Regions from separate parts of the Chromobacterium vaccinii genome, predicted to be linked through region 2. Evidence: predicted binding sites of a transcription regulator. Region 2 holds the regulator's gene; each other region holds the start of a gene.
What was found. Region 2 encodes sigma-54, which starts transcription at its own class of promoters, with help from an activator protein. Its sites were predicted from a motif close to CTGGCACGCTTCATGCTT; they were not measured.

Region 1 (10,144 bases), 1.4 Mb from region 2:
ACCACGGTGGTGGCCACCGGCGTGCTGCTGCCCGGCATCCAGGCCAATTCCATCGCCAACTCGATGCAGTCGGCCTTCGGCATCGCGCCCACGGTGACAGCCGCCGTGCTGGCCATCATGCTGGGCTTCATCATCTTCGGCGGCGTCAAGCGCATCGCGGTGTTCGCCGGAGCGGTGGTGCCTTTCATGGCGCTGGGCTACATCATCGTCGCCTGCGTGGTGATCGCGCTCAACATCGAGCAATTGCCGGGCGTGGTGGCGCTGATCTTCAAGAGCGCCTTCGGTTTTGAGGCGGGCATGGGCGCGGTGCTGGGCTTCGCCATCCAGTGGGGCGTGAAGCGCGGCATCTATTCCAACGAGGCCGGTCAGGGCACCGGTCCGCACGCGTCCAGCGCCGCGGCGGTCAGCCATCCGGCCAAGCAGGGCCTGGTGCAGGCGTTCTCGGTCTACATCGACACCCTGTTCGTCTGTTCCGCCACCGCCTTCATGCTGCTGATCACCGGCCAGTACAATGTCCAGGGGCCGGACGGCGCGGCGCTGTACACCGGCATTGCCGGCGTGGCTGCCGGTCCGGGCTATGTGCAGACCGCGATGGAAAGCATCATGCCGGGCTTCGGCTCGGTGTTCGTCGCGCTGGCGCTGTTCTTCTTCGCCTTCACCACCATCATCGCCTACTACTACATCGCCGAGACCAACATCGCCTTCATCAACCGCAAGGCGCGGCGGCCGTGGCTGGTGTTCGCGCTGAAGGTGGGGCTGATGGCGGCCACCGTCTACGGCACGGTGAAGACCGCCGATCTGGCTTGGGGTCTGGGCGATATCGGCGTCGGCCTGATGGCCTGGCTGAACATCATCGCCATCATCCTGATGCAGAAGCCGGCGCTGGCCTGCCTGCGCGATTACGAGGCGCAGAAGGCGCAAGGCGTGGACCCGGTGTTCCATCCGGAAAAGCTGGGCATCGTCAACGCCGCCTACTGGGCAGGCCGCCGCGCCGAGAGCAATCTGGACGAGGAGTCGAGCGGCCCGCCGCCGGGAGGCAAGCCGGAACCGGCCAAAGCCGGCTGATTCACGCAACGCCCGCTCACGCGGGCGTTTTTGCGTCGTCATGGCATTCGGGCATGGGGTTTGCTTTTATCTCCCGCAGACCCATTGCGCGAATGAGACCATGGACCCGTCCGCCCCCTTGAGGCTGTTGCTGGTCAACGATACCGACCGGCCGATGCGGCAGCTGCGCGACGCCTTCGCCGACGCCGGCTACCTGGTCATCGCCCAGGCCGACGGCGCGGCCGAGCTGCTGCGGCTGGCGGAGTCGGAGCGGCCGGACGTCATCATCGTCGATACCGAATCGCCGACGCGCGACACGCTGGAGCAGCTCGCGCTGATGGAGCGCTCCGCGCCGCGCCCGGTGGTGATGTTCGCCGAACACGGCGGGGTGCCCGCCATACAGGCCGCGGTGCGCGCCGGGGTCACCGCCTACATCGTCGACCACGTCTCCGCGGAGCGGCTGGCGCCCATCATCGACATGGCTAGGGTCAAGTTCGAGGAGGACGCCGCGCTGAAGCGCAAGCTGGCCGACATGGAGCGGCAGCTGGCGGAGCGCAAGCTGATCGAGCGGGCCAAGGGCATCCTGATGCGCCGGCGGCGGCTTGGCGAAGAAGAGGCGTACGCGCTGCTGCGCAGCCAGGCGATGAGGTCGGGCTTGCGCCTGGCCGACCTGGCTCTTCAACTGATCCACGCCAGCGAGCTGCTGGATTGAGAGGCCGCGATGCATGCAGATTATCCTGAAGACAACAGCTTGGCGCGGGTCCGCGTCGGCTTCCTGCCGCTGACCGATTGCGCGCCGCTGGCGGTCGCCTGCCGGCTGGGGCTGGACCGCATGAACGGCCTGGCGCTGCAGCCGCTGCGGCAGCCATCCTGGGCGGCATTGCGCGACCGCCTGCTGGCCGGGCAGCTGGACGCCGCCCATGCGCTGCACGGCCTGGCTTGCGGCATGCAGCTGGGCCTGGGCGGGCCGCAATGCGATATGACGGTGTTGATGACGCTGAACCGCAATGGCCAGGGCATCAGCTTGAGTCCGGGCCTGGCGGCGCAGCGGCGCGACGGTGCCAGCCTGGCCGACATCGCCCGCCGCTTGGGCCGCCCCTTGCGCCTGGCGCACACCTTTCCCGCCGGCACCCATGCGATGTGGCTGTATTACTGGCTGGCGGCTCAGGATGTGCATCCCTTGCGCGCCGCGCGCTGCGTGGTCATTCCGCCGCCGCAGATGGGCGCGGCGATGCGGACGGGCGCGCTGGACGGCTATTGCGCGGGCCAGCCCTGGCACGCGGTGACCGAGGAGCAGGGCAGCGCTTGCCTGGTCGCCGATAGCGCGGCCATCTGGCCGGAGCATCCGGAAAAGGCGCTGATCTGCCGCCGCGAGCTGGCCGATCGGCAGCCGCAGCTGGCCTCGGCGCTGATCGAAACCCTGCTGCTGGCCTGCCACTGGCTGGACCAGCCGGACAACCAGGAGCAGGCGGCGGCCTGGCTGGCCGAGGACGCCTGGCTGGGCGTGCCGGCGGAAACCATCCTGCGGCATTGGCGCGCGCACCCCTTGCAGGCCGCGCCGCTACGCTTCTTCGACGAGGGGCGGGTCAACTTCCCCGATCCGGCCGACACGCTGTGGTTTCTGTGCCAATACCGCCGCTGGGGGCTGTGGCGGGGCGATGGCGATCGGGACATCGCGCAGGCGATTTGCGGAACGGCGCTGTACCGCCAGGCGGCGGAGCGCTGCGGCGTCGCCTTGCCGGAATCCGACCGGCATCCCGCCCTGTTGATGGACGGGCAGGCGTGGCCGCCGCCCAAAACCGGTGCGGATTTGGCGGAAACGCACTGATGCGGTGCAGCAAAAACGGCCACGCCAGCTAAAACCGGGGCTTTCAGGCTGGCACGCGATTTGCGTTCCTGATCCCGGACGGCGCAACGGCGCGCCGCCGGACACATTCGGGCAAACGCCAACGTAGGTGATTGCCACTAGGGACAACGGCGTCCTCTCCTGTTCAGATACGGAGAGGACGCCGTTTTGTTTTGACTATCTGCGCGCGGACTGAATCCGCCGTTCCTGCCGATGGTCTGGCCGCAAGCCGGCCGGGCGGAGAGGGCGGACCGCGCGCCGGGAGCGATCATGAACCGTAGCTTCTGGCAGTCCGGGCACCGGCCTACGCTGGCTTGCGCCTTTCTGTACTTTGACGTGAGCTTCATGGCCTGGTATCTGCTGGGGCCGTTGCAGGTGCCCATCGCCGCCGCGCTCGGGCTTTCCACCCAGCAACGCGGCCTGATGGTGGCCACGCCCATCCTGGCCGGCGCTTTGCTGCGGCCGCTGATGGGCGCGCTGGCGGACCGCATCGGCGCCAAGCGCGCCGGCCTGCTTGGCCAGATCATCGTGATCGCCGCGCTGTTCGGCGGCTGGCTCGCCGATCTGTCCAGCTTCGGCGCGATGCTGGCGCTGGGCGCGCTGCTGGGCGTGGCCGGGGCCTCGTTCGCCGCCGCGCTGCCGCTGGCCTCGCGCTGGTATCCGCCGCAGCATCAGGGCGCGGCGATGGGCATCGCCGGGGCGGGCAATTCCGGCACGGTGCTGGCGGCCTTGTTCGCGCCGGCGCTGGCCATGGCTTACGGCTGGCAGAACGTGTTCGGCCTGGCCTGTGTGCCGCTGTTGCTGACGCTGGCGATTTTCGCCCTGTGCGCCAGGGAGGCGCCCGCCGCCGCCGCGCCGAAACGGTTGGCTGATTACCTGGCCGTGCTGAAGGAAAAGGACGCCTGGTGGTTCATGTTCTTCTACTCGATGACTTTCGGTGGCTTTTCCGGTTTCGCCGGCGCTTTGCCCGGCTATTTCCACGATCAATTCGGCTTCGACGCCAAAACCGCCGGGCTCTATACCGCCGCCTGCGTGTTTGCCGGCTCGGTGATGCGGCCCTTGGGCGGCATGCTGGCCGATAGGCTGGGCGGCACCCGTTCGCTGCTGGCGGTTTATCTGGCCTGCGCCTTGCTGATGGCTGCGGCCGCGCTCAATGCCGGCGGCGCGGGCGCGGCGCTGGCCCTGTTCGTGCTGGCCATGCTGTGCCTGGGCGCGGGCAACGGCGCGGTGTTCCAGCTGGTGCCGCAGCGCTTCGGCCGGGAGCTGGGCGTGATGACCGGCCTGGTGGGCATGGCCGGCGGCGTGGGCGGCTTCACCCTGGCGGCGGGCCTGGGCGCGGTCAAGCAGGCCAGCGGCGACTACGCGCCCGGTTTGTGGCTGTTTGCCGGCCTGTGCCTGCTGGCCTGGCTCAGCCTGGCCGGCGTGCAGCGGCGCTGGCGCGGCAACTGGGCGGCGGCCGCCGCCCGCGTGTGAGGAGACGGACATGGACATGGCCGAACTGAAAGACCGGGCCAGGCAGCGGCTGGTGGTGGTGGGCAACGGCATGGCCGGCATCCGCGCGGTGGAGGAGCTGCTGGCGCTGGCGCCGGATCTCTACGACATCACGGTGTTCGGCGCGGAACCGCATCCCAACTACAACCGCATCCTGTTGTCGCCGGTGCTGGCGGGGGAGCAGGCGTTCGGCGATATCGTGCTGAATCCGCCGGAGTGGTACGCTGAGCGGAGCATCGCGCTGCATATGGGCAAGCGCGTCAGCGCCATCGACCGGGCTCGGCGCGAGGTGGTGGCGGAAGACGGCGCCGTCGCCGGCTACGACAGGCTGCTGCTGGCCACCGGCTCCTCGCCGGTGATGCTGCCGATCCCGGGGCGCGAGCTGGATGGGGTGATCGGCTACCGCGACATTGCCGATACCGAGTACATGATGGAGGCCGCGGGCCAGAGGCGCGGCACGGTGGTGATCGGCGGCGGCCTGCTGGGGCTGGAGGCCGCCAACGGCCTGAGGCTGCGCGGCATGGACGTCGCCGTCGTCCATCTGGCCGACTGGCTGCTGGAACGCCAGCTGGACCGCCAGGCGGGCGAGCTGCTGCGCCGGGCGTTGGAGGCGCGCGGCATCCGTTTCCTGATGGGGCGGCAGACCGCCGCGCTGCTGGACGATGGCCAGGGCCGGGTGCGCGGCGTCCGCTTCCGCGACGGCGAGGAGATTCCGGCCGAGCTGGTGGTGATGGCGGTGGGCATCCGCCCCAACGCCGCATTGGCCGAGGCCGCCGGCCTGCATTGCAGCCGCGGGGTGGTGGTGGACGACACCTTGCAGACCTCGGACCCGCGCATCTACGCCGTCGGCGAGTGCGCCAGCCACCGCGGCGTGGCCTATGGGCTGGTGGCGCCGCTGTTCGAGCAGGCCAAGGTATGCGCCAACCACCTGGCGCGGCTGGGCGTGGCCCGCTATGGCGGTTCGGTGTCGTCCACCAAGCTGAAAGTGACGGGAATCGACCTGTTTTCCGCCGGCGACTTCATGGGCGGCGACGGCTGCGAGGAAATCGTGCTGTCCGACCCGGCCGGCGGCGTCTACAAGAAGCTGGTGCTGCGCGGCGACAAGCTGGCCGGCGTTTGCCTGTACGGCGACACCGGCGACGGTGCCTGGTATTTCAAGCTGCTGCGCGAGGGCCGCAGCGTGGCCGATCTGCGCGACACGCTGATGTTCGGCGAAACGGCGATAGGCGACGCCGGCGTGCAGGGCCAGAGCCGCGCGGCGGCGATGAGGGGCGAAGACGAGGTTTGCGGCTGCAACGGCGTGTGCAAGGGCGCCATCGTCAAAGCGATCGAGGACAAGGGCCTGCTCACGCTGGACGAGGTGAAGAAGCACACCAAGGCGGCCAGCTCCTGCGGCTCCTGCGCCGGACTGGTCGAGCAAGTGCTGATGAGCGTGGTCGGCTCCAGCTTCCAGGAAACGCCCAAGACCAAGGCAGTGTGCGGCTGCACCGGCCATAGCCACGCCGAGCTGCGCCAGGCGATACGGGAGCGCCATCTGCTGACCCACGCCGAGGTGTTCCATTTCCTGGAGTGGCGGACGCCCAACGGCTGCGCCAGCTGCCGGCCGGCGATCAACTACTACCTGCTGTCCACCTGGCCGCACGAGGCGGTGGACGACCCGCAGAGCCGCTTCATCAACGAGCGGGCGCACGCCAACATCCAGAAGGACGGCACCTTCTCGGTGATTCCGCAAATGAAGGGCGGCGTCACCACCGCCGACGAGCTGCGCCGCATCGCCGACGTCGCCGACAAATACCGGGTGAAGATGCTGAAGGTCACCGGCGGCCAGCGCATCGATTTATTAGGGATCAAGAAGGAAGACCTGGTCGATGTCTGGCGCGATCTGGGGATGAACTCCGGCCACGCCTACGGCAAATCCATCCGCACGGTGAAGACCTGCGTCGGCAGCGAGTTCTGCCGTTTCGGCACCCAGAACAGCACCCAGATGGGCATAGACCTGGAAACCATGCTGGCCAATATGTGGAGCCCGCACAAGGTCAAGCTGGCGGTGTCGGGCTGCCCGCGCAACTGCGCCGAGGCCGGCATCAAGGATGTGGGCGTGATCGCGGTGGAGTCCGGCTGGGAACTGTACGTGGGCGGCAACGGCGGCATCAAGACCGAGGTGGCGCAATTCCTGTGCAAGGTGAAGACGGCGGAGGAGGTGAAGGAGTACGGCGGCGCCTTCCTGCAGCTGTACCGCGAGGAGGCTTACTACCTGGACCGCACCGTCCACTATATCGCCCGCGTCGGCCTGGATTACATCAAGGCCCGCGTGGTGGACGACGCCGACAGCCGCCGCGCGCTGCACCAGCGGCTGCTGTTTTCCCTGCAGGGCCTGCCCGACCCTTGGGCGGCGCGCGTCGCCGGCGCGCAGAAGCGCGAGTTCATTCCCATCGCGGTCGAAGCCTGAGGAGAGTCGAGATGAGCATGGAAAACTGGACCAGAATCTGCGCGCTGGACGACATCCCGCGACAAGGCAGCCGCGTGCTGGCGTGGGAGGACGGCGACATCGCGCTGTTCCGCACTCACGACGACCAGGTGTTCGCGCTGCTGGACCGTTGCCCGCACAAGGGCGGCCCGCTCAGCCAAGGCATGGTGCATGGCCGCGCGGTGGCCTGTCCGCTGCACGGCTGGAACATAGACCTGGCCAGCGGCGAGGCGCTGGCGCCGGACGCCGGCTGCGCGCGCCGTTTCCCCGCCAGGGAGGAGAACGGCGCGGTATGGCTGGCGTTGTAGCGGGGAGGGACGAGGCGATGGACAAGACGGAAACCCGATCCACCTGCTGCTATTGCGGCGTCGGCTGCGGCGTACTGATAGAGAGCGAGAATGGCCGCATCACCGGCGTACGCGGCGATCCGGAGCATCCGGCCAATTACGGCCGGCTGTGCGGCAAGGGCCTGAGCCTGGCGGCCAGCGCCGCCAGCGACAGCGGCCGCGCCTTGTTTCCTGAAATGAGGCGGGGCAGGGATGAGCCGCGCCGGCGCGTCGGCTGGGATCAGGCGCTGGACGCGGCGGCGGACAGCTTCGCCGACATCATCCGGCGCCATGGCCCGGACGCGGTGGCGTTTTACGCGTCCGGCCAGTTGCTGACCGAGGATTACTACCTGTTCAACAAGTTGGCCAAGGGCGTGGCCGGCACCAACAATATCGACACCAATTCCCGGCTGTGCATGTCCAGCGCCGTCACCGCCTACAAGATGGCCTTCGGCGCCGACGGCCCGCCCACCTGTTACGAAGATCTGGAATCCGCCGGCTGCGTGTTGTTCGCCGGCAGCAATATGGCCTACGCCCACCCGGTGCTGTTCCGCCGGCTGGAAGACGCCAGGCGGGATTGGCCCGACGCGCGCTGGATCGTGGTCGATCCGCGCCGCACCGACACCGCGGCGATGGCCGACCTGCACCTGCAGATCCAGCCCGGCACCGACGTGGCGTTGTTCCACGGCATGCTGCACCACCTGATCTGGGAGGGGCTGATCGATGCCGGCTACATCGCCGCCCATGCCGAGGGCTTCGACGCGCTCAAGCGCATGGTCCGCGACTACACGCCGAAGATGGCGGCGGAAATCTGCGGCGCGCGGGCCGAGGACATCGTCACCGCGGCGGAATGGTTCGGCCGCAGCCCGGCCAGCCTGTCGCTGTACTGCATGGGCCTGAACCAGTCCAGCCAGGGCACGGCCAAGAACCTGGCGTTGATCAATCTGCACCTGGCGACAGGCCAGATCGGCCGGCCGGGCGCCGGGCCGTTCTCGCTGACCGGCCAGCCCAACGCGATGGGCGGACGCGAGGTGGGCGGCATGGCCACCATGCTGGCCGCGCACCGGGACATCGCCAATCCCGATCACCGGCGCGAAGTGGCCGCGCACTGGGGCGTGCCGGAGTCGCGGCTGTCTTCGCGCCCCGGTTTGCCTGCGGTGGCGATGTTCGAGGCGCTGGCGCGGGGCGAGATCAAGGCGGTATGGATAGTCTGCACCAATCCGGCCCACTCGCTGCCGGACCTGGCGATGGCGCGGCAGGCGTTGAGCCGCGCCGAGCTGGTGGTGGTGCAGGACGCTTTCGCCGAAACCGACACCACCGCTTTCGCCGACATCCTGCTGCCGGCGGCCAGCTGGGGCGAGAAAGAGGGCACGGTCACCAATTCAGAACGCCGCGTCAGCCGGGTGCGGGCCGCAGCGCCGCCGCCGGGAGAGGCCAGGCCGGATGGCTGGATCGCCGCCGAGTTCGGCCGGAGGCTGGCGGCGCGCCTGCATCCGGATGAAGCCGACCATTTCGCCTATGCCGATGCCGGGCAGGTGTTCGACGAACACCGCGCGCTGACCGTGGGCCGGGATCTGGACATGGGCGGGCTGGATTACGCTCTGCTGGAAGCGAGGGGGCCGCAGCAATGGCCGTTGCGTGCTGGCCAGACAGAGGGCCAGGCGAGGCGCTACGTCGACGGCGTCTTCGCCACCGACGACGGCAAGGCGCGTTTCCACGCGATCGATTACCGGCCTCCGGCGGACAAGATATCGGCCCACTATCCGTTCCGATTGATCACCGGCCGTCTGCGCGATCAATGGCACGGCATGAGCCGCACCGGGCGCGTGCCCGGCCTGTTTTCTCACAGTCCGGAGCCGGAGCTGCGCATGCATCCGGAAGACGCCGAGCGGAGGAGTCTGCGCGACGGCGATCTGGTGCGCGTCGCCAGCAAGCGCGGGCTGTGGGTGTTGCCGCTGAAGACCGACGGCGATCTGACGCGCGGCTGCGTGTTCGCCGCCATGCACTGGAGCCGCCAGTTCCTCAACAGCGGCGGCAGCAACGAAGCGACCACCTCGGCGGTCGACGGATTGTCGTTCCAGCCGGAGCTCAAGCACGCGGCGGTGAAGGTGGAAAAGGCCGAGCTGCCCTGGAGGGTGCTGGCCGCGTTGCGCCATCCGGATTTGTCGGCCTTGCAGGCGGAATTGACGCCGCTGTTGGGGAATATGGCCTATGCGGCGATCTCGCTGGCGGCGGGAAATGTCTTGCTGTTGCGCGCTGCCGATTCCGCTGCCAGGCCGGATTGGCTGGCGCGCTTGCTGGACGCGCTGGCGCTGCGCCCGGGACCGGATGTGCTGGAGTACCGCGACGACGGGCGAGGCGTGCTCAAGCGCGTGGCCTGGAATGGCGACCGGCTGGCGGGATTGGTTTTCGCCGGTGGCGGGCAGGCGGACCGCGACGCGGGCGAAAGCTTGCTGCAACGGCTGCTGGATGGCCAGCCATGGCTGGGGCCGCGGCATGCCGCGTTTTCTCCCGGCGGGACGCGCGCCGCCAAGCGGGACCGCATCGTGTGTCAATGCAAGCAGGTGGGCGAGGCCGCCATTTTGGACAGGCTGCGGCAGGGGCAGGACTTGGCGGAGTTGAAGGCCGAGTTGGGGTGCGGCGCCGTCTGCGGTTCCTGCGCGCCGGAGCTGGCGCGAATGGCCGCCAACACTGCGCAAAACGTTTGAGCGGGCATGCGCGGCTGGATGGCGCGTTTCAAGGATCGAGAGGCGGATGGCCGTCGCGCCTTGTTCCAGCGCAAACGAGTTCCGTAATTTTACTGATCGGAGGACCAGCGGCATGGCCGTGGGATGGGCGCTATATATCTAGCGGCGTTGTGAAAATGCCATTCGATTATAACGTTAAGAAAGGAATTCCATGGCATCCGCAGCAAATGCAGGTCAGCTTGGCAACCTCCCCGGCGTTACTTCCATGGGCATGGGCTATGAC
Region 2 (10,144 bases):
GCTGCCGCCGGTGCCGCGGCGGGTGGTGAAGAAGGGTTCGAATACCCGGCTCAGGTTTTCCTGCGAGATGCCCTGGCCGCTGTCGCTGATGGTCATCGATACATGCTGGGCGGCGTTGCGGTGGGCCTCGATGACGATGGCGCCGGCGATCTCGCCGCCTTCGTAGCCGTGTATCAGCGCGTTGACCACCAGATTGGTCAGCACCTGGGCCAGCGCGCCGGGGTAGCTGTCCAGCAGGATGTCCTCTTCGCACTGGATGTCTATCGAGACCTTGGTGTGCTTGAAGCGGGGTTTCAGGCTGGTGATCACCTCGTTCAGGTAATCGTGCAGGTGGAAGCTGCGCCTGGCCTCGCTGGTCTGGTCCACCGCCACCTGCTTGAAGCTGTGGATCAGGTTGGCGGCGCGCTCGGAGTTGGCCAGGATCAGCTCGCAGCATTCCTGCGCCGTTTCGAGATAGCTCTGGAAGTCGCTCTTCTTGATGTTGCCGCTGTCCAGCTTGCCGGTGATGTGCGAGGTGGCGGTGCCAAGGTGCGAGGCGGCGGTCAGCGTGATGCCGACCGGGGTGTTGATCTCGTGGGCGACGCCGGCCACCAGGCTGCCCAGCGACGCCATCTTTTCCGCTTCCACCAGCGTTTCCTGCGTCGCCATCAGCTGGCTGTAGGCCTGCTGCGCCTTTTCCTTTTCCTCGCGCGCGATCGCCTCGGCCGCGGTCCGTTTCACCAGGTCGGCGGCGGTGCGGGCGACGATGCGGTTGAAGCCGTTGACGATGCCGCCGATCTCGTCGTCGGCCAGGTGGGTGATCTGGGCGCCGCTGGCGTCCGGCGCGCGGATCGCGGTGTTCAGCGCCTGCTGCAGCTTGGCCAGCGGCTGGAAGATGAAGCGCTGCAGATTGAACGACATGATGAAGAAGATCAGGCCGTCCAGCAGCACGATCTGGGCGACGATGGTGATCAGGTGCTGGTCTTCGCGCGCGCGCAGCGCGTCGTGCGACAGGTAGACGGTGGCGGTGCCCAGGTGCTCCTTGCCCTGATAGATGATGGGAATGCTGAGGGTGTCGTCGACCTTGGGCTGCTCGTTGGGCAGCATGTCGCGGAGACTGCCGTTGGCGTCGCGGGTGCGGCCCAGGTTGAGGCCGCTTTCCCCCTTGACGTTGATGGCGATCACCGAGGGCCAGCTCAATTCGCTGTCCAGCGCCAGGCGGACGTTTTCGTCGTCTAGCTGCCAGATGCCGTGCGGCAGGGACAGGGAAAGCCGCGACTGCACGGCGGCGCGCTGGGTCTGGAAGTCATTCTGGTCAATATTGTAGTCATGGATGTAGAAATACAGTCCAGTCGTCCCCAGAATGGTGGTGATCCATGCCATCAGCCATAACATTAACCTTGTCTTGATACTTTTCATGGTGCCTGTTTACCCGTGCCCTCAGAATGAATCGTAGGCAGAGGGCGAAGGAATTGCCATGCCGGATCGAGAACGGCTTCTGGTCCGCGCGCGGCCGCGGCTCAGGATGGAGGCGCGGCCAGCGGTTGCGTTTGCGCGCGGCGCAGCGGCAACTTTTGCGCGAGCAGGCCGCCCAGGATCAGCGCCAGGCCCAGCAGCGTCGACGGCAGGATAGCCTCGCCGACGATCAGGTGGATCAGCAGCAGCGACGCCATCGGTGCCAGGAAGATCAGGTTGGCGATGCTGGCGGTGCTGCGCGTCAGCTTCATCGCCGACAGCCACAGCACGAAGGTGAAGCCCATTTCCAGCGCGCCGACATAGGCGGCGCCGGCCAGTCCTTGCCAGGCGGGGAGCGCCAGTTGGCCATGCCAGGCGCACCAGGCCAGGCTTAGCGGCAGGCTGCAGGCGAAATTCAGCGTCAGGCCCAGCACCGGCTCGCGCGTGTCGCGGGTGTTGAAGATCCAGTAGCCGGCCCATAGCAGCGTCGAAACGAGCGCCAGCAGCACGCCCAGCTGGTTGGAGAAGTGCAGCTCCAGCAAGCGCCCCCGGGTGCCGATCACCAGCACGCCCAGATAGCAGATCAGCGCGGCGGCGGCGTCCTGAGCGCGCAGCTTCTGCTTCAGCAGCGGCACAGCCAGCAGGGTCATCGTCAGCGCCCAGGTGTAGTTGATCGCCTGTGCTTCCTGCGCCGGCAGCAGCGAGTAGGCCTGGAACAGTACCAGATAGTAGATGAAGGGATTGACCGCGCCGAACAGCAGCGAGCTTTTCCAGTGGCGGCGGAAGGCGGCGGCCAGTTCGGGCAGGCGGCGCTGCCAGGCCAGGATGGAGAGCAGCGACAGCAGGGAGGCGGCGCTGGCGTACAGCACCAGTTGCATCGGGCTGAGGTGCTGCAGGCTGAGCTTGAAGGCGCTGGCGACAGTGGACCAGGCCAGCACGGCGCCGAGACCGAAGGCGTAGGCTTTTTTCTGATTATGGGCGGACGACAAGACGGCTCTCCGGTGTGGTGGCTTGCCGGTCGATGTTAACCACAAACCGTCGTCATCGGCAAAGCGCTTCAGATCCCGGCCAGCAGGCGGTTGAGCGCGCGGCTGAGGCGTGGCATGGTCGCGGAGGCGGCGAGGCCGATCGGGCCGCCGTTTTCGGCGCGGTAGTCGTCGCCGGCCAGCCCGTGCAGCCGGACCGCCAGCGAGGCGGCGTCGAAAGCGTCCAGGCCCTGGGCCAGCAGCGCGGCGATGAGGCCGGTCAATACATCGCCCTGTCCGGCGACGGCCAGTTCCGGTCCGCCGCTGTCATTGACGCGGTAGTAGCCATCGGGCCTTGCGATCAGGCTGCCGGCGCCTTTCAGGACGACAACGCTGTTCAGGCCGGCGGCCAGCCGGCGGGCATGGGGCACGCGATCGGCCTGGATCTCTTGGGCGCCGCCCAGCCGCAGCAGCCGGGCGGCTTCGGCGGGGTGGGGCGTCAGCACGGTAGGCGCCCTGCGCTCGGCGACGAGGGCGGCCAGATCGCGGCGGACCGCCAGCAGATTGAGCGCGTCGGCGTCCAGCACCAGGGGAACGGCGCGGGCGATGGCCTGCTGCAGCAGCCGCTCGGCCAGCTCCTGCCGGCCCAGGCCTGGGCCGACGGCCAGCACGTCGGCGACGGGCAGGTCCGCGGCTTCGTCCGCCGGGCGCACCATCAGTTCCGGCGCGGCTGGGTCGACCGGCAGCCGGTCGTCCAGCGGACACAGATAGACTTTGCCGGCGCCGCCGGCCAGCGCGCTGCGGCCGGCGAGCAGCGCCGCGCCTAGCATGCCTGGCGCGCCGCCGATGACGGATACGGAGCCGTAGCTGCCCTTGTGGCTGTCCCGGTTGCGGGCGAGCGCCGCGACCGGCGGGCGGTTGAGCTCGCCTTCGGCTTCCGGATACAGGCTGGCGGGGCAGTCCAGCATGGCCAGCTCCACCTGGCCGGCAAAGTCGGCGCCTGGCCCGCCGAACAACCCCGGCTTGTGGCAGAGGAAGGTCAGGGTGTGGTCGGCGCGGATGGCCGCGCCTTGCGGCTGCCCGGTATAGGCGTCAAGCCCGCTGGGGCAGTCCAGCGCCAACTTAGCGCAATCCAGGCGGTTCAGCCGATTTATCAGGTCTTGCCAGGCGGGACCCAGCGGACGGGACAGGCCGATGCCGAACAGGCCGTCTATCAGCAGCGCCGGAGGCGGCGCGCCGCCGGGCAATTCAGCCAGGATGGAGAGGCCTGCTTTTTCCGCCTGCCGGCGCGCGGCGCGGCATTCGTCGCTGGCCGGAGCGATGGGCTGCAGGATGGTCAGCGGATGGCCGCGCTTGCGCAGCGCCAGCGCCGCGTGCAGCGCGTCGCCGCCGTTGTTGCCGGGGCCGGCGCAGACCAGCAGCGGCGAGGCCGGGGGGCTGTGGCGGGTGACCCAGTCCGCGGCGGCAAGCGCGGCGCGGCGCATCAGGTTCAGTCCATGGCCGGCGGCGGCCTGTTCCAGCCGGCGCAGCGCTTCCAGGCTCAGGATCGGGCCGCCGTCCATGTTCATTCTCCCCAGCGCGGCGTCAAGGTTTGTTCGACGCCCAGTTGATCGAGTATGCGGGAGACGACGAAGTCCACCATGTCGTCCACGCTCTTGGGATGGGTGTAGAAGCCGGGGGCGGGGGGCAGGATCACCACCCCCAGGCGCGCCAGGTCCAGCATGTTTTCCAGGTGGATGGCGGACAGCGGCGTTTCGCGCGGCACCAGCACCAGCTTGCGCTGCTCCTTGATGCAGACGTCGGCCGCGCGTTCGATCAGATTGTCGCTCATGCCGTGGCGGATAGCCGCCAGCGTGCCCATCGAACACGGGCACACCACCATCGCGTCCGGCGGATTGGAGCCGGACGCCGCCGGTGCGAACCATTCCTCGCGGCCGTAGACTTCCAGCTGGCCGTCGCCGGCGGGATAGCGGGCCTGCAGCCAGGCTTTCATTTCGGCCGGACGCGAGGGCAGGGTCAGTTGCATTTCCTGCTTGGCCACCACCTGGGCGGCTTGGGAATACAGCACCCACACCCGCGCGCCGGCGGCGAGCAGGGCCTCGATCAGGCGCAGGCCGTAAGGCAGGCCCGAGGCGCCGGTGAGGGCGACGGTGACGGTTTTGCGGGGCATCGGCTTCTTTCTCCAGCCGGGCTGGACGGGCAGGGCGGCGGGCCCTGCCGATGGTCAGTGTTCGCGGTACAACTGGCGGTGGCGGACCAATACCTGGCGGTCGGGGAAGGAGCGCGCCAGATTCTCGATGATGTACACCGAGCGGTGCTGGCCGCCGGTGCAGCCGACGGCCACCGTCAGGTAGCTGCGGTTTTCCTTGCCGTAGCAGGGCAGCCACTTGGCGATCATCGCCTGGATGTCGGCTATCATCTCGGCCACTTCCTGATGGCCGGCGAAGAAGTCGATGATGGGTTGGTCGCGGCCGGTGAACGGGCGCAGCTGCGGATCGTAATAGGGATTGGGCAGGCAGCGGGCGTCGAAGACGAAATCGGCGTCCTGCGGCACGCCATGCTTGAAGCCGAATGATTCGAAGATCAGCGTCAGCTGGCTGCTGTCGGCATCGACCAGTTCGCGCACCCAGCTTCTGAGGGCGTTGGCGGACAGTTCGCTGGTGTCGATGCGGGTGCCCAGCTCCAGCACCTCGGCCAGCATCTCCTGCTCCAGCAATATGCTTTCCTCCACCGTGATGCCGGTGTCGGACAGGGGGTGGCGGCGGCGGGTTTCGGAGAAGCGTTTGACCAGCGTTTCCGGCTTGGCTTCCAGGAACAGCAGCCGAACATCCATGCCTTGGGCCTTCAGGGATTCCACCACTTTGGGCAGCGCGCCCAGGGTGGGGCCGGAGCGGGTGTCCACGCTGATGGCGATGTCCTTGTAGCCGAAGTCGGCGTACATCGCCATCGCTTCCGGCAGCATGGTGGCCGGCAGATTGTCCACGCAGTAGAAACCGGAATCCTCCAGCGCGCGCAGCGCCACCGACTTGCCGGAACCGGACAGGCCGCTAATCAATATCAGGCGCATTTTCCTGGTCTCGCAAGAAATTGGTGTGGCGTTCGATGAATTCGCGGGTGCTGTCGATGCCGCGCAGCTGCAGGATGTAGTTGCGCACGGCGGCCTCCACCAGCACCGCCAGGTTGCGGCCGGCGGCCACGGGCAGCACCACCTTGCGCACGGTGACGCCGATGATGTCCTGAGTTTCCGACTGGATGTTCAGCCGGTCCAGCGCCTGCATCGCCTGGTCGTTGGCCTTGACCAGATGGATGATCAGTTTCAGCACCTTCTTGGGGCGGACCGCGGTCTCGCCGAAGATGGTGCGGATGTTGAGGATGCCGAGGCCGCGCACTTCCAGGAAGTCGCGCAGCAGTGGCGGGCAGCGGCCTTCGAGCGTGTCCGGGCCGATGCGGTATAGCTCGACGGCGTCGTCGGCCACCATGCCGTGGCCGCGGGAGATCAATTCCAGCGCCAGCTCGCTCTTGCCCATCGCGGAGTCGCCCATGATCAGCACGCCGATCTCGAACACGTCGAGGAACACGCCGTGCAGCACGGTGGACACCGCCAGCGCGCGCGCCAGGTAGATCCGCAGCACGTCCATCAGGTACGGGCTTTCCAGCGTGCTGCACATCAGGGGCACGTTGTGGCTGTGGCAGTAGTCGCGCAGCAGCCGGGGCACTGGCTGGTTGTTGGTGACCATCACCACCGACATGCTCTTGTGGAACAGCTGGTCCAGCGCGGTCTTGGCCGCCGACTGCTCCAGCTTGTTAAGGTAGTCGACCTCGGCGAGGCCCAGCACCTGCACCCGGTTGGGGTGGATGAAGTTCAGGTGGCCGACCAGGGCCAGCGTCGGCCGCTGGTCGTCGTTGCCGATCACGTTGTCGGAGCCGCCGGTGCCGGCGACCCAAGTCAGATTCAGCTTCTGCTGGTTTTCCTGATACAGCCGGCGCACGGTGATGCTAGGCATGGGGCGTCCATTCGCAAAGCAGCTTGTACAGGTCGTCGCGCGCGCCGGCGCCAAGCATCTGCTCGCGCATCTGGCGGCTGGAGAACAGCTGCGCCAGCTCCGACAGCACCTGGAGGTGCAGGTCGGTGGCGTGCTCGGGGACCAGCAGCACGAACAGGCATTGCACCGGCTTGCCGTCCGGCGCGTCGAAGGGAATGGGCGCCTTCAGGCGGATGAACACGCCGGTGGCTTCCTTGAGGCCGCGCGCGCGGCCGTGGGGAATGGCCACGCCCTGGCCGAGTCCGGTGGAGCCCAGTTTTTCACGGCTGAACAGGCTGTCGAAAACCTCGCTGCGGGCGATGCCGCGGGTGTTTTCCACGAGCAGTCCCACTTGTTCGAACACCCGCTTCTTGCTGGCGACGTCCAGATCCAGCAGGATATGGTCCGGGGTCAGGATCTTGCCGATGAGAGTCATGTTGGAGTATGCATGCGGCTCTTGGGGTGAAACTGTGAATTCTACGTTGCCTTGATAGTACTGAAAACCGGCAAGCGCAAAGAAAAACGGGAACCGTGAGGCTCCCGTTGTCTTCAGTCCGGCCTTACAGCGAGGCCTGGGCCTGAGACGCTTCGCCCGAGCCCGTCGCGCGGTGTTCGGTCAGCTTTTCCTTGTACTTCAGGACTTGGCGGTCCAGCTTGTCCATCAGGACGTCGATGGCGGCGTAGAGGTCGGCCTCGGAAGCTTCGATGTGGATGTCCTTGCCGGACAGGTGCACATTGACTTCAGCCTTCTGGACCAGCTTGTCGACCGACAGGGTGACGGAGATGTCGATCACGTGGTCGACATGGCGGGTAATGCGCTCGAGCTTGTTCTCGATGTATTCGCGCAGCGACGGGGTGACTTCCAGGTGCAGGCCAGTTACTTTGAGGTTCATACCCTAGCTCCTTCTGGTGTTGACCACCCGGTCGGGTTGCCGGGCGGCATTGTATTCTTGAGGCGCCCTACAGCGCCTTGCGCAGATTCACCGCCGGAATCTGCATGGCTTCACGATACTTGGCTACGGTGCGTCTGGCAACCTGTATTCCCTGCTTGGCCAGCGCGTCGGCGATGGCGCTGTCGGACAGCGGCTTCGCGCGGTCCTCGGCGTCTATCATGCCGCGGATGTGGGCCTTGATCGCGGTGGCGGAGCACTCTCCGCCGCTTTCAGTTTCCAGCGAACTGCCGAAGAAATACTTGAGCTCGAACAAGCCCCGCGAACAAAGCAGGTATTTCTGGCTGGTGGATCGGGAAACGGTGGATTCGTGCAGGCCCAGTTCTTCCGCGATGTCCCGCAGGATCAGCGGGCGCATCGCCACTTCGCCGTGCTCAAAGAACGATTGCTGGCGCTCAACGATAGCTTCCGCCACTTTGAGTATGGTGTCAAACCGTTGCTGGATGTTCTTGACCAGCCAGCGCGCCTCCTGCAGCCGGCCCGACATTTCGCCGCCGGCGCGCTGGTCGGCCAGCATGCGCTCGTACAGCCGGTTGACGCGCAGGCGGGGCATCGCCGCGCGGTTGAGCTCGGCCGCCCAGCGGCCGCGCAGCTTGCGCACGCTGATGTCGGGAATCACGTAATGGGTTTCGCCGTGGCCGAAGCCGGTGGCCGGGTGCGGGTTGAGGCGGGCGATCAGCGCCTGCGCGCCGCGCAGCGCCGCGTCGTCGCAGCGCAGCAGCTTTTTCAGCCGGGCGTAGTCGCGGCCGCCGAGCAGGGCCAGGTGCTCGCGGACGATGGCCAGCGCCAGCGCGTGCTCAGGCTCGACGCCGGGCAGGCGCTGCAACTGCAGCGTCAGCGATTCGGCCAGCGAGCGCGCGCCCACGCCGGCGGGGTCGAACTGCTGCAGCAGCCTGAGGCCCACCGCCAGCTCGTCGACTTCCAGCTCCAGTTCCAGCGGCAGGTTGCCGGCCAGCTCGTCCAGCTGCAGCGGCAGGTAGCCGTCGTCGTCCAGTTCCTCTATCAGCAGGCGCATCACCGCGCGGTCGCGGTCGGAGAGGGCGATTTCGCCCAGTTGCGTCAGCAGGTGCTCGCGCAGACTGACCGGGCAGGGCACGTTGAGCATGGGGTCGAAGTCATTGTCGTCCCCCTTGCGGCTGCCGGCGCCCCAGTCCAGCAGTTCGCCGGCGCCGTCGTCGCGGCTGTCGGCGTCCTGGGCCTCGGCCGGGCTTTCCTGCTGTTCCGCGCTGTCGGGAGCGGCTTCGCCGTCGCGGGGCTCGTCGCCGCGCTCCAGCAGCGGATTGTCCAGCAGGAAGCGCTCCACCTCCGTCTGCAGGTCCAGTGTGGACAGTTGCAGCAGCTTGATCGATTGCTGCAGCTGCGGCGTCAGCGTCAGTTGCTGGGATACCTTGAGCTGAAGGGCCTGTTTCATCGTTTACAGATGGAAGTGCTCGCCGAGGTAGACCTCGCGCACTCTCTCGTTGTTGACCAGTTCTTCCGGCTCGCCGGAGGCCAGCACCGAGCCGTCGCTGATGATGTAGGCGCGGTCGCAGATGCGCAGCGTCTCGCGCACGTTGTGGTCGGTGATCAGCACGCCGATGCCGCGCTCCTTCAGGAAGGAGATGATCTTCTGGATGTCGATCACCGCGATCGGATCCACGCCGGCGAAAGGTTCGTCCAGCAGGATGAAGCGCGGGCGGGTGGCCAGCACGCGGGCGATCTCCACCCGGCGGCGCTCGCCGCCGGACAGCGACAGCGCGTTGCTGTCGCGCAGGTGGCCGATGTTGAGGTCGTCCAGCAGCAGGTCCAGCTCTTTTTCCAGCTCCTTGCCCTTGAGGCCGGAGATTTCCAGGATGGCGGCGATGTTCTCTTCCACCGTCATGCGGCGGAAGATGGACGCTTCCTGCGGCAGGTAGCCGAGGCCGAGCTGGGCGCGCTGGTGGATCGGGTAGTGAGTGATGGACGCGTCGTCCAGGCGAATGTCGCCGTCGTCGGCGCCGATCAGGCCGACGATCATGTAGAAACTGGTGGTCTTGCCGGCGCCGTTGGGGCCGAGCAGGCCGACGACTTCGCCGCTCTCGATGCTGAGCGACACGTCCTTGACCACGGTGCGCTTCTTGAAGCGCTTTTTCAGATTGGTGACGGTGAGGATGCTGTGCTTCATTGCGCGGCGGCTCCGGCGGCGGGTTTGGCGGCCGCCGGTTGCGACGCGGTGTTCTTCGGCTGCAGGATCACGGTGGTGCGCCCGCCCTTGCCGGCGTTGGCGCCGCCGCCCATCACCTGGTAGACCTCGCTCTGGGTGTCGTAGGTGATCACGTTGCCGATCACGAGGTCGCCGTTGCGCTTGACGCGGGCGTTGCCGGTCAGCACCGCGAAGTGCTTGGCGCTGTCGTAGTCCAGCTTGCTGGATTGGCCTTCGATCCAGCCGCTGTTGTTGTCCAGCTTCTGGCGGAAGGTGACGATGCGGCCGGTAGCCTGCAGCGTCTGGTTGCCTTGCGGGTCCTGGGTGGCTACCACCTTGTCGGCGTTCAGGCGCAGCGTGCCCTGGATCACCACCACGTTGCCGGTGCAAGTGGAGACGCCCTTGGTCTGCTCCATGGTGCAGCCGTTGTCGCTGGTGATTTCGATGGGCTTGGTTTTGTCTGCCTGTTCGGCGTGAGCCAGCGCGGAGGCGGCCAGCAGCAAGCCGGCCAGCAGGATGCGGGAGTTATTTGGCATAGACGATCTTGGTCTTGGAATACAGATTGAGCAGGCCCTGCGACTCCAGATAGCTGAAGCCGATGGAGTTGGCGAC
Region 3 (10,144 bases), 290 kb from region 2:
GCCGGCTGGATTGGGCGCGCGAGCTGGCCCGCGGCGTTTAGCCGTTATCCGGCAGATAGGCCGCGCGCAGCCGCGGCAATTGCCGCCACAGGCATTCGGTTTGCCGCGGGTGGCGGTGGGCGTAGCCGCGGCTGAACACCCAGTAATAGGTTTTGCTGAGCAGGGGCGGCGACAGCCGGCGGATCTTGAGTTCCGGATGATGTCGCAGGTAGAGGTCGCCGGCTTGCCGATGCACCGCGTAGGCCTGGATGCGGCCCGCTTGCAGCTTGGCGAAGTTGTCGCCGATGGCGTTGCCGTTTTCCACCCGCAGGCCTAGCGCCCGCAGATCCCGTTCTATGGACCAGCCGCGATTGATGCCGACCGGTCCTTCCAGGCCGCGCAGCCGGGCGCCGTTCCAGCTCAGGTCGCTGTCGTCGCGGATGTAGAAGGCATAGTCGAAGGTGGCCATGCGGCGGCTGGGGTCCGCCTGGCCGTCGCGCATCGGGTAGGCCATCAGGCCGCGGCGAGGAGCTTGGTAGGACAGCAGCAGCGCGCCGTCCAGCCGGTCCAGGCCCAGGTTCTGCACCAGGCGCTTGCCCGGTTGGCGCAAAAAGCGCGCGTCCAGCCCGCAGCGGCGCAGCGCGCTCCGCGCCAAGTCGATGGCCCGGCCGCGGGGCGGGCTGTCGGCCGCCGGGTCTTCGATCATATAGGGACTGGTCAGCGCGTCGCTGATGCCGACGCGCAGCGGTTCCGCGGCGGACAGCGACAGAGGGCATAGACAAGCCAGCGCGATGGGCAGACGGGACATCGGATATTCGAACTGGGAATAGGTCTGCCCATTTTATCAAAATTAATTGAAAATATTCTGATTGTTTTATCATTGTTTGATTAACAATCGACTGTGCTAGCTGCCACGCTCCAATCCCAGCTCCTGAATCTTGCGGGTCAGCGTGTTGCGCCCCCAGCCCAGCAGGTGGGCGGCTTCCACCCGGCGGCCGCCGGTATGGCCGAGGCTGGCGCGGATGCAGGTGGTTTCGAAGCGGCGGGTCAGCTCGTCGACGATGCCGACGTCGCCGGCGCGCAGCCGGCGGCGGATTTCCTCCTCCAGCATCCGGTTCCAGTCTCCGTCCGGGCATGCGGCGGCCTCGGCTTGCGGCTCGCGCAGCTCCGGCGGCAAGTCGGCCACTTCGACGGTCTGGCCCGGCGCCATCACGCAAATCCACTGACACAGGTTTTCCAGCTCGCGGACATTGCCGGTGAAGGCGCTGCGCTGGATCAGCGCCATCGCCGCCTCGGACAGGCGCTTGGACTCGACGCCCAGCTGCGCGGCGCTCTTGGCCAGGAAGTGGCGGGCCAGGAGCGGGATGTCCTCGCGCCGTTCGCGCAGCGGCGGCAGCCGCAGCCGGATCACGTTGAGGCGGTGGTACAGGTCTTCGCGGAACTGGCCGTCGCGCACCCGCTGTTCCAGATTCTGGTGGGTGGCGGCGATCACCCGCACATTGGCCTTGATCGGCGTGTGGCCGCCGACGCGGTAGAAATGGCCGTCGGACAGCACCCGCAGCAGCCGGGTCTGCAGCTCGGTCGGCATGTCGCCGATCTCGTCCAGGAACAGCGTGCCGCCTTCGGCTTCCTCGAAGCGTCCGCGACGCGTGGCCAGCGCGCCGGTGAACGCGCCTTTCTCGTGGCCGAACAGCTCCGACTCCAGCAGATCCTTCGGTATCGCCGCGGTATTGAGCGCGATGAAGGGCTTGCCGGCGCGCACCGAGTGGCGGTGCAGCGCCTCGGCCACCCGCTCCTTGCCGGTGCCGGATTCGCCGGTGATCAGCACGGTGACGTTGGACTGGGCCAGCCGGCCGATGGCGCGGAACACGTCCTGCATCGCCGGCGCCTGGCCCAGAAGCACCGGCATCGCTTCCGGACTATCCGCGCCGGCGTCCTGCGCCTCGCTCTCGGCTAGCGCGCGCTCGATCAGCAGCACCGCCTGGTCGATGTCGAACGGTTTGGGCAGGTATTCGAAGGCGCCGCCCTGGAAGGCCGACACCGCGGAGTCCAGGTCGGAGTGGGCGGTCATGATGATCACCGGCAGCTGCGGATGCTCGGTCTTGACCTTGGCCAGGAATTTCAGGCCGTCGGTGCCCGGCATGCGGATGTCGGAAATGATGGCCTGTGGCTTGTCGTCGTACAGCGCATTGAGCGCGTCGTCGGCGCTGGCGAAGCTGTCGAAGGCGATGCCGGCGCGGGTCAGCGCCTTTTCCAGCACCCAGCGTATCGCCTTGTCGTCGTCTATGATCCAGACCGGCTTGGCCATGGCGTTTCTCCTCGTGTTCTTTTGTCGTTATCCGGCTTCGCCGCCGAAGGGCAGCAGCACGGTGAAGCAGGTCTGGCCCGGCCGAGAGTCGAACTCTATGCTGCCGCCGTGCTGGTGGACGAAGGCCTGGGCCAAGGTCAGCCCCAGGCCGGTGCCTTCGGCGCGGCCGGTGACCAGCGGGTAGAAGATGTGGTCGCGGATGTCGTCGGGAATGCCGGGGCCGTCGTCGACGATCTGCAATTTCAGTGCCAGCTGGTGGCGTTTGCGCGCCAGCGTGATCTGCCGCGCCACCCGGGTGCGCAGCGTGATGCGCCCCTGGCCGCGCAGCGCCTGCACCGCGTTGTTGACGATGTTGAGCACCACCTGGATCAGCTGTTCCTTGTCGGCGGACAGCAGCGGCAGGCTGGTGTCGTAGTCGCGGACCACGGTTAGGCCTTGCGGATGCTGGGCCAGCGCGATGCTGCGCACCCGCTCCAGCACCTCGTGGATGTTGATCGGCCCGCGATTGTGGCTGCGGTGCGGCGCCAGCAGCCGATCCACCAGCGTCTGCAGCCGCAGCGCCTCCTCGGTGATCACCTCGGTGTACTCCTTCAGCTCCGGCCGGTCGGCCAGCTCGTGCTCCAGCAACTGCGCCGCGCCGCGGATGCCGCCCAGCGGGTTCTTGATCTCGTGCGCCAGATTGCGGATCAGCTCGCGGTTGGCCTGGTGCTGCATCAGCGAGCGCTCTTCGTTGGCGATCTTCAGCTGCTGGTCCAGCGGCCTGAGCTCGATCAGCGCCTGGCAGCCTTCGACATCGATCGGCGTGATCGACAGCATCACGTGCAGCGCCGCGTCGTTGTGCAGCGGCTTCAGCTCCAGGTCGTGCTCGATGTAGCTGGCGCCCTGGCCGAGCGCGGTGGCGAGCGCCTGGACCAGCTCGGGGCAGGGCTGGAACAGGTCGGGCAGCGCATGGCGCAGCAATTCGCGGCTGCCCAGCGCCAGCAGGTTTTCGCAGGCGGGATTGACGAAGCGCAGCGCGGCGTCCGCGTCGCAGATCAGCACCGGGGTGTCCAGGAGCTCCAGTCCGGCAAAGCTGGGTATCGTCATGGGATGGCTTGGATGGTGGTGTCGCGCTGAACGCAGCAATAAGCGCGCCAGCCCGTAGGACCGCGCCGCGGGGCGCGGGCGCGCATCCTGGCGCAAGTGTGCACCATAATGGTGCGCATGGCTATGGCAGGCCCAGCTCCTTCTTCAAAGCCTGGACGTTCTTTTCGCGGTCGGTGACTTCGTTCTGCAGTTTTTGCACCCGGTCCAGATACTTCTGGTAGTTGCGGGCCTCGTCGCCCAGCCGCACCGCCTTGCCGTCGGCCAGCGCCTTCTTGGCGGCGTCCAGCGCCTTGGCTTCGTTGGACAGCTCTTGCTCCAGTATCTTTTTGCGGCCGCCGTCGCGCTGCTTCTGGGTGTCGGCGTCCACATTGGGATAGCCGCCGGACGCGGCGGGCTTGCCGGCGGAAGCGCCGTTGTTCTTGGCGCGCTGGCTGGGATAGGAGGACAGCGGGTTCAGCTTGATCGGCTGCGCGCCGCGAATCGGCACATTGGTGTAGGTGACGTTGCCTTGCGGGTCGACGTACTTGTAGATGGTGGCCGCCTGGGCCGCCCCGCAGGCGAGCAGCAGGCAGAGTGCGAATGTCTTCATCGTCCGGATACAGGGTGTGGATCGCCCTTGCATGATAAGCAAATCGGGCCGTCGCGTCATTTATGCGAGAGCAAGAAAAACGGCAGCCTGGGCTGCCGTTCCGATTGACGCGTTTTCTGCTTACAGCGAGTAGTACATCGCGAATTCCACCGGGTGGGTGGTCATGCGGGCCAGGTTGACTTCCTGCATCTTCAGCTCGATGTAGGCATCGATCCACTCGTTGGAGAACACGCCGCCGCGGGTCAGGAACTCGCGGTCCTTGTCCAGCGCGGCCAGCGCCTCGTCCAGGCTGGCGCACACGGTCGGGATCAGCTTGTCCTCTTCCGGCGGCAGGTCGTACAGGTTCTTGTCCGCGGCGTCGCCAGGGTGGATCTTGTTCTGGATGCCGTCCAGGCCGGCCATCAGCAGCGCGGAGAAACACAGGTACGGGTTGGCCAGCGGATCCGGGAAGCGGGCTTCGATGCGGCGGCCCTTCGGGCTGGCTACGTGCGGGATGCGGATCGAGGCGGAGCGGTTCTTGGCCGAGTAGGCCAGCTTCACCGGCGCTTCGTAGTGCGGCACCAGGCGCTTGTAGGAGTTGGTGCCCGGGTTGGTGATCGCGTTCAGCGCCTTGGCGTGCTTGATGATGCCGCCGATGTAGTATAGCGCGGTGTCGGACAGGCCGGCGTAGCCTTCGCCCGCGAACAGGTTCTTGCCGTCTTTCCAGATGGACTGGTGGACGTGCATGCCGGAGCCGTTGTCGCCGACGATGGGCTTGGGCATGAAGGTGGCGGTCTTGCCGTAGCTGTGGGCGACGTTGTGCACCACGTACTTCAGGATCTGGGTCCAGTCGGCGCGCTGGGTCAGCGTGCTGAACTTGGTGCCGATCTCGTTCTGGCCGGCGGTGGCCACTTCGTGGTGGTGCACTTCAACCGGCACGCCCAGCTCTTCCAGCAGCAGCACCATCGCGGAGCGGATGTCTTGCGAGGAGTCCACCGGTGGCACCGGGAAGTAGCCGCCCTTGATGCCCGGACGGTGGCCCATGTTGCCGCCTTCGAATTCCTCGGCGGACGCCCATGCGGCTTCCTCGGCCTTGATCTTGACGAAGCAGCCGGACATGTCGGCGCCCCAGGTGATGCTGTCGAAGATGAAGAATTCCGGCTCCGGGCCGAAGTAGGCGGTGTCGCCGTGGCCGGATGCCTTCAGGTAGGCTTCGGCGCGTTTGGCGATGGAGCGCGGGTCGCGGTCGTAGCCCTTGCCGTCGGCCGGATCGATCACGTCGCAGTGCATGAACACGGTCGGCTCGTCGAAGAACGGGTCGAGGCGGGCGGTGGCCGGGTCGGCCATCAGCAGCATGTCGGAAGCCTGGATGCCTTTCCAGCCGGCGATGGAGGAGCCGTCGAAGGCGTGGCCGCGCTCGAACCACTCGTCGGCGTCTTCCAGCAGCACATGCGCCGGGATGGAGACGTGCTGTTCTTTGCCGCGGGTGTCGGTGAAGCGCAGATCGACAAATTTGACGTCGTTTTCTTGGATCAGTTTGACTACGTCGGCTACTGCCATGTTTTATCTCCTGGAAGGCAACGTGCACCCAAGGGCAAGTGCGTGAAAATTTTGGTACGTCCCGGTAAGCAGGAAGCGTGCCAGCCTCTGAAACGCTGCTGCTGCATTGTGTCATAGCCGCTTTGGCTTATCCAGCCGGCTGGAATGACTGGACTTGAACCAATCTGGTGCCTCGGTCCGGGCGGCGCACCGATATGGTGCAATTTGCCAGCCATGCCGGGTGGGTCGATAATCGCCAACATAAGCCCGGAATGTTGCAGGAGGAAAACAGATGAGCAGAATGAACCTGATCCTGGAGGCTGCGCACCAGCGCGCCGAACAGTTGAGCCTGTCCTACAGCGGAGCCGTGCTGCCCGACGAGGCCTATGAGTTGATGCAAGGCCTGCCCAAGGCGGTACTGCTGGACGTGCGCAGCCACGCCGAGTGGCAATTCGTCGGCACCGTGCCCGGCGCGGTGAACATCGAATGGCGCAGCTATCCCGGCATGGAGCCGAATCCCAACTTTCTGGCCCAGCTGACCCACCAGGTCGACCCGGAGGCTGTGTTGCTGGTGATCTGCCGTTCCGGCGCCCGTTCCGACCAGGTGGCGCGGCTGGCGGCGGACAACGGCTACAGCGAGGTGTACAACGTGCTGGAAGGCTTCGAGGGCGACCGCGACGGCGACGGCCACCGCAACTCGGTCGGCGGCTGGCGCTGGCGCGGCCTGCCGTGGGTGCAGGGCTGATTGTTCCCTTGTCCGAGGCGGTTGAAGTTTGCGGCGTTAAGCGGCAAAGTGTGGGGTGAACCCGCAGCTTCGATCTGCCGACAAAGCCATGGCGCGCCGCGCAGCGCGTTCCCGATGGGCGCACGCCCGGTTTCAGGGCGCGCCGGGAGCCTTTGTCGGCGGTTCCTTGGCCGCACAAAACATATCGCATTTTGGAAAGCCGGACATGACCGACCGTTACGCCGTAATCGGCAACCCGATCTCCCATAGCCAGTCGCCGTTCATCCACGAGGAGTTCGCCCGGGCCACCGGAGAGGACATCAGCTATGAGCGCCTGTTCGCCGACATCGGCCGCTTCAACGAGGTGGTGGGCGAATTCGCAGCCAAGGGCGGCAAGGGTTTGAACATCACGCTGCCGTTCAAGGGCGACGCTTTCCGCTACGCGTCCGAGCTGACCGAGCGAGCGCGCGCGGCCGAGGCGGTGAACACGCTGGCCTTCCGCGACGGCAAGGTGTACGGCGACAACACCGACGGCGTCGGCCTGGTGCGCGACATCGTGGAAAACCTGGATTACCCGATCGCCGGCCGGCGCGTGTTGATCCTGGGCGCCGGCGGCGCGGTGCGCGGCGTGCTGGAGCCCATTCTGGAGCAGAAGCCGGCCAGCCTGACCATCGTCAACCGCACCGTGATCAAGGCCGAGGCGCTGGCGCACCATTTCGCCCGCTACGGCAAGGTGGAGGCGGTCGGCTACGCCGCGCTGGAAGGCCGCAGCTTCGACATCATCATCAACGCCACATCCACCAGCCTGAACAATGAAATGCCGCCGCTGCCGCACGGCGTGTTCACGCCGCGCACGCTGGCCTACGACATGGTGTACAGCGCTGGCCTGACGCCGTTCCTGCAGCGCGCCCAAGGCGAAAACGCCGGCATGCTGGCCGACGGCCTGGGCATGCTGGTGGAGCAGGCGGCCGAGTCGTTCTCCATCTGGCGCGGCGTGCAGCCCGAGACGCGCAAGGTGACCAATATGCTGAGGGAAGTGTTGGCCTGAGCATGACGCGCATCCTGTTCAAGATCCTGGCGGCCCTGGTGGCCGCCTTTCTGCTGTATAACCTGTGGGTGCTCAGCCATATCGTCTACTGGCGCGACCACAATCCCGGCGCCAGTTCCTTCATGAACGAGCAGCTGGCCAGGTTGCAGCAGGACGACCCCGAGGCCGAGCTGCGCCACAAGTGGGTGCCGTACGACAAGATATCGCCGAATCTGAAACGGGCGCTGATCGCGTCCGAGGACGCCAAGTTCGTCGACCACGAAGGCTTCGACTGGGACGGCATCGAGGCGGCGTTCGAGAAAAATCTGCAGAAGGGCAAGATCGTCGCCGGCGGTTCCACCATCAGCCAGCAGCTGGCCAAGAACCTGTTCCTGTCCAGCGGCAAGACGCCGTGGCGCAAGCTGGAGGAGGCGCTGATCACGGTGATGCTGGAGTCGGTGCTGGACAAGCGCCGCATCTACGAGATCTACCTGAACGTGATCGAGTGGGGCAACGGCGTGTTCGGCGCCGAGGCCGCCTCGCGCTATTACTTCCGCACCGGCGCCTCGCGCCTGTCGTCGTCCCAGGCCGCCAAGCTGGCCGCGATGGTGCCCAATCCGCGCTATTACGACGAGCACCGCGGCGCGCCGGGCCTGGCGCGCAAGACCCGCATCATCCAGCGCCGGATGGGCTACGTCGAGCTGCCCTGATCCCGCTGTTCCGGCCCGCCGCTTTGTCCGCGGCGGCGGGTGGAAGCCGCTTGTGACGATATGTTACAATCGCGACTTTCTTTTCGCGCGCCGCGGGCACGCCGCGGCCAACGCAATGGACTTACCCAGTTATCCCTTAATCGAATCCCGTATCACTCTATAAAATCCCGCCTCACACCGTCGGCCCCCTTCGCGCGCCCAGTGGGCGGAAGGAGACGTGCATGACGGTTGCCTACAAGCAACAATCCGCCGATCGTCTGCAGGAAAGCCTGGGCCTGGTGCAGCGCTTGATCGAGCGCCAGCGCCAGCTTGAACATCTTGCTACGCGTCAGGACGCGGCCGAAGCCGCCGCCGATCCGCAGGCGCCGCAACACAATCTGCTGGAACTGGGACAGAAACTGTCCCAACTGCACCCTGCCGACATCGCCCACGTGCTGGAGGCGCTGCCGCTGGAAGACCGGCTGCTGGCCTGGGACCTGACCGATCCCTCGCGCGACGGCGCGGTGCTGCTGGAAGTGTCCGACGCGGTGCGCGAGTCGCTGATCGAGGTGATGGAGCCCGACGAGCTGGTGGCGGCGCTGGACGAGCTGGACGCCGACGAACTGGCCGAGCTGGCGCCGGACCTGCCGCGCCAGGTGGTGTACGAGGCGATGGGCCGGCTGGACGAGGAAGAGCGCGGCCAATTGCAGGCGGTGCTGTCCTACGACGACGACCGCGTCGGCGCGCTGATGGATTTCGAGCTGGTGAAGATACGCGCCGACGTCAGCTGCGAAGTGGTGCTGCGCTACCTGCGCCGCTTCGACGATCTGCCCGGCCAGACCGACAAGATCTTCGTCACCGATGACGCCGGCCTGCTCAAGGGCGTGCTGTCGGTGCGCAAGCTCTTGGTGTCCGATCCGGACACGCTGGTGGCGGAGGCGATGGCCACCGAGGTGGTGAGCTTTCATCCGGACGAGCCGGCGGTGGACGCGGCCCAGGCCTTCGAGCGCTATGACCTGGTCAGCGCGCCGGTGGTGGACGAGCGCGGCGCGCTGCTGGGCCGGCTGACCGTGGATGCGATGGTGGACGTGATCCGCGAGGAGTCCGACAGCGAGATGCTGAACCTGGCGGGCCTGAAGGAGGAGGAAGACCTGTTCGCGCCGGTGATGGATTCGGTGAAGAACCGTTGGTCCTGGCTGGCGATCAACCTCTGTACCGCCTTCTTCGCCTCCCGAGTGATCGGCGCCTTCGAACATTCCATCGCCCAGCTGGTGGCGCTGGCGGCCTTGATGCCCATCGTCGCCGGCATAGGCGGCAATTCCGGCAACCAGACCATCACCATGATCGTGCGCGCGCTGGCCATGGGCCAGATGCAGGTCGGCCAGGCCGGCCGGCTGTGGCGCAAGGAGCTGGGCGTCAGCGTGATCAACGGCATGGCCTGGGGCAGCGTCATCGGCGTGGTGGCCTGGCTGCTGTACGGCAGCGTGTCGCTAGGCCTGGTGATGCTGGCGGCGATGACGCTGAACCTGATGCTGGCCGCCACCATGGGGGTGATGATCCCGACGCTGATGCAGAAGCTGGGCAAGGACCCGGCGCTGGGCTCCAGCGTATTGATCACCGCCTGCACCGATTCCGGCGGTTTTCTGATTTTCCTGGGGCTGGCCACCCTGTTCCTGCTGTAATAGAACCATGCCGACCATAGAACAGGCGCTGCGGCGCCACCTCCTGCCCAGGCTGGAGTCCCGGATGCTGCTGACGCATGCCTGGCCCGGCCTGACCCACGCCGCCATCATCGGCCATCCCGAACGGGATCTGCCGGACGACGTCGCGGCCGCCTTCGACGCGCTGGCCGCGCGCCGCCTGACCGGCGAGCCCATGGCTTATTTGCTCGGCGCGCGCGAATTCTACGGCCGCGATTTCCAGGTCAGCCCGGGAGTGCTGATTCCGCGGCCTGAGACTGAGCATCTGATTGAGCAGGCGCTGTCCCGCGTCGACCGGACCGCGCCGGCGCGGGCGGTGGACCTGGGCACCGGCAGCGGCATCATCGCCGTCACGCTGGCGCTGGAAGCGCCGGACTGGGTTGTGGGCGCGGTGGATGTCTCGGCCGACGCGCTGGCCGTCGCGCGCGGCAATGCCGACGCGCTGGCCGCCCGGGTCGATTTCCGGCTGGGCAGCTGGTTCGATCCGCTGGATGCGGACGCGCGTTTCGACCTGATCGTCTCCA

Region 1: a site for sigma-54 is predicted at 2,921-2,938, ahead of BKX93_RS01110 (nitrate/nitrite transporter). Genes of this name have one in related genera too.
Region 3: a site for sigma-54 is predicted at 5,568-5,585, ahead of glnA (type I glutamate--ammonia ligase). Genes of this name have one in related genera too.

Annotation. Positions count from the first base shown of each region.
Region 1 covers NZ_CP017707.1:237,581-247,724, forward strand. Annotated here, with positions in the region: gene BKX93_RS01095 (alanine/glycine:cation symporter family protein) at 1-1,065, shown strand, start outside; gene BKX93_RS01100 (ANTAR domain-containing response regulator) at 1,166-1,756, shown strand; gene BKX93_RS01105 (CmpA/NrtA family ABC transporter substrate-binding protein) at 1,766-2,872, shown strand; gene BKX93_RS01110 (nitrate/nitrite transporter) at 3,161-4,363, shown strand; gene nirB (nitrite reductase large subunit NirB) at 4,374-6,830, shown strand; gene nirD (nitrite reductase small subunit NirD) at 6,842-7,156, shown strand; gene BKX93_RS01125 (nitrate reductase) at 7,141-9,882, shown strand; gene BKX93_RS01130 (MAC/perforin domain-containing protein) at 10,073-10,144, shown strand, end outside.
Region 2 covers NZ_CP017707.1:1,618,319-1,628,462, reverse strand. Annotated here, with positions in the region: gene BKX93_RS07430 (sensor histidine kinase) at 1-1,362, opposite strand, end outside; gene BKX93_RS07425 (DMT family transporter) at 1,500-2,423, opposite strand; gene BKX93_RS07420 (NAD(P)H-hydrate dehydratase) at 2,492-3,961, opposite strand; gene BKX93_RS07415 (flavin prenyltransferase UbiX) at 3,964-4,569, opposite strand; gene rapZ (RNase adapter RapZ) at 4,624-5,466, opposite strand; gene hprK (HPr(Ser) kinase/phosphatase) at 5,447-6,403, opposite strand; gene ptsN (PTS IIA-like nitrogen regulatory protein PtsN) at 6,396-6,857, opposite strand; gene hpf (ribosome hibernation-promoting factor, HPF/YfiA family) at 6,982-7,314, opposite strand; gene BKX93_RS07390 (RNA polymerase factor sigma-54) at 7,382-8,782, opposite strand; gene lptB (LPS export ABC transporter ATP-binding protein) at 8,786-9,514, opposite strand; gene lptA (lipopolysaccharide transport periplasmic protein LptA) at 9,511-10,068, opposite strand; gene lptC (LPS export ABC transporter periplasmic protein LptC) at 10,058-10,144, opposite strand, start outside.
Region 3 covers NZ_CP017707.1:1,904,799-1,914,942, reverse strand. Annotated here, with positions in the region: gene BKX93_RS08840 (VOC family protein) at 1-41, shown strand, start outside; gene BKX93_RS08835 (substrate-binding periplasmic protein) at 38-787, opposite strand; gene ntrC (nitrogen regulation protein NR(I)) at 884-2,287, opposite strand; gene glnL (nitrogen regulation protein NR(II)) at 2,315-3,373, opposite strand; gene BKX93_RS08820 (DUF4124 domain-containing protein) at 3,495-3,962, opposite strand; gene glnA (type I glutamate--ammonia ligase) at 4,083-5,501, opposite strand; gene BKX93_RS08810 (rhodanese-like domain-containing protein) at 5,773-6,225, shown strand; gene aroE (shikimate dehydrogenase) at 6,431-7,252, shown strand; gene mtgA (monofunctional biosynthetic peptidoglycan transglycosylase) at 7,255-7,941, shown strand; gene mgtE (magnesium transporter) at 8,163-9,602, shown strand; gene prmC (peptide chain release factor N(5)-glutamine methyltransferase) at 9,610-10,144, shown strand, end outside.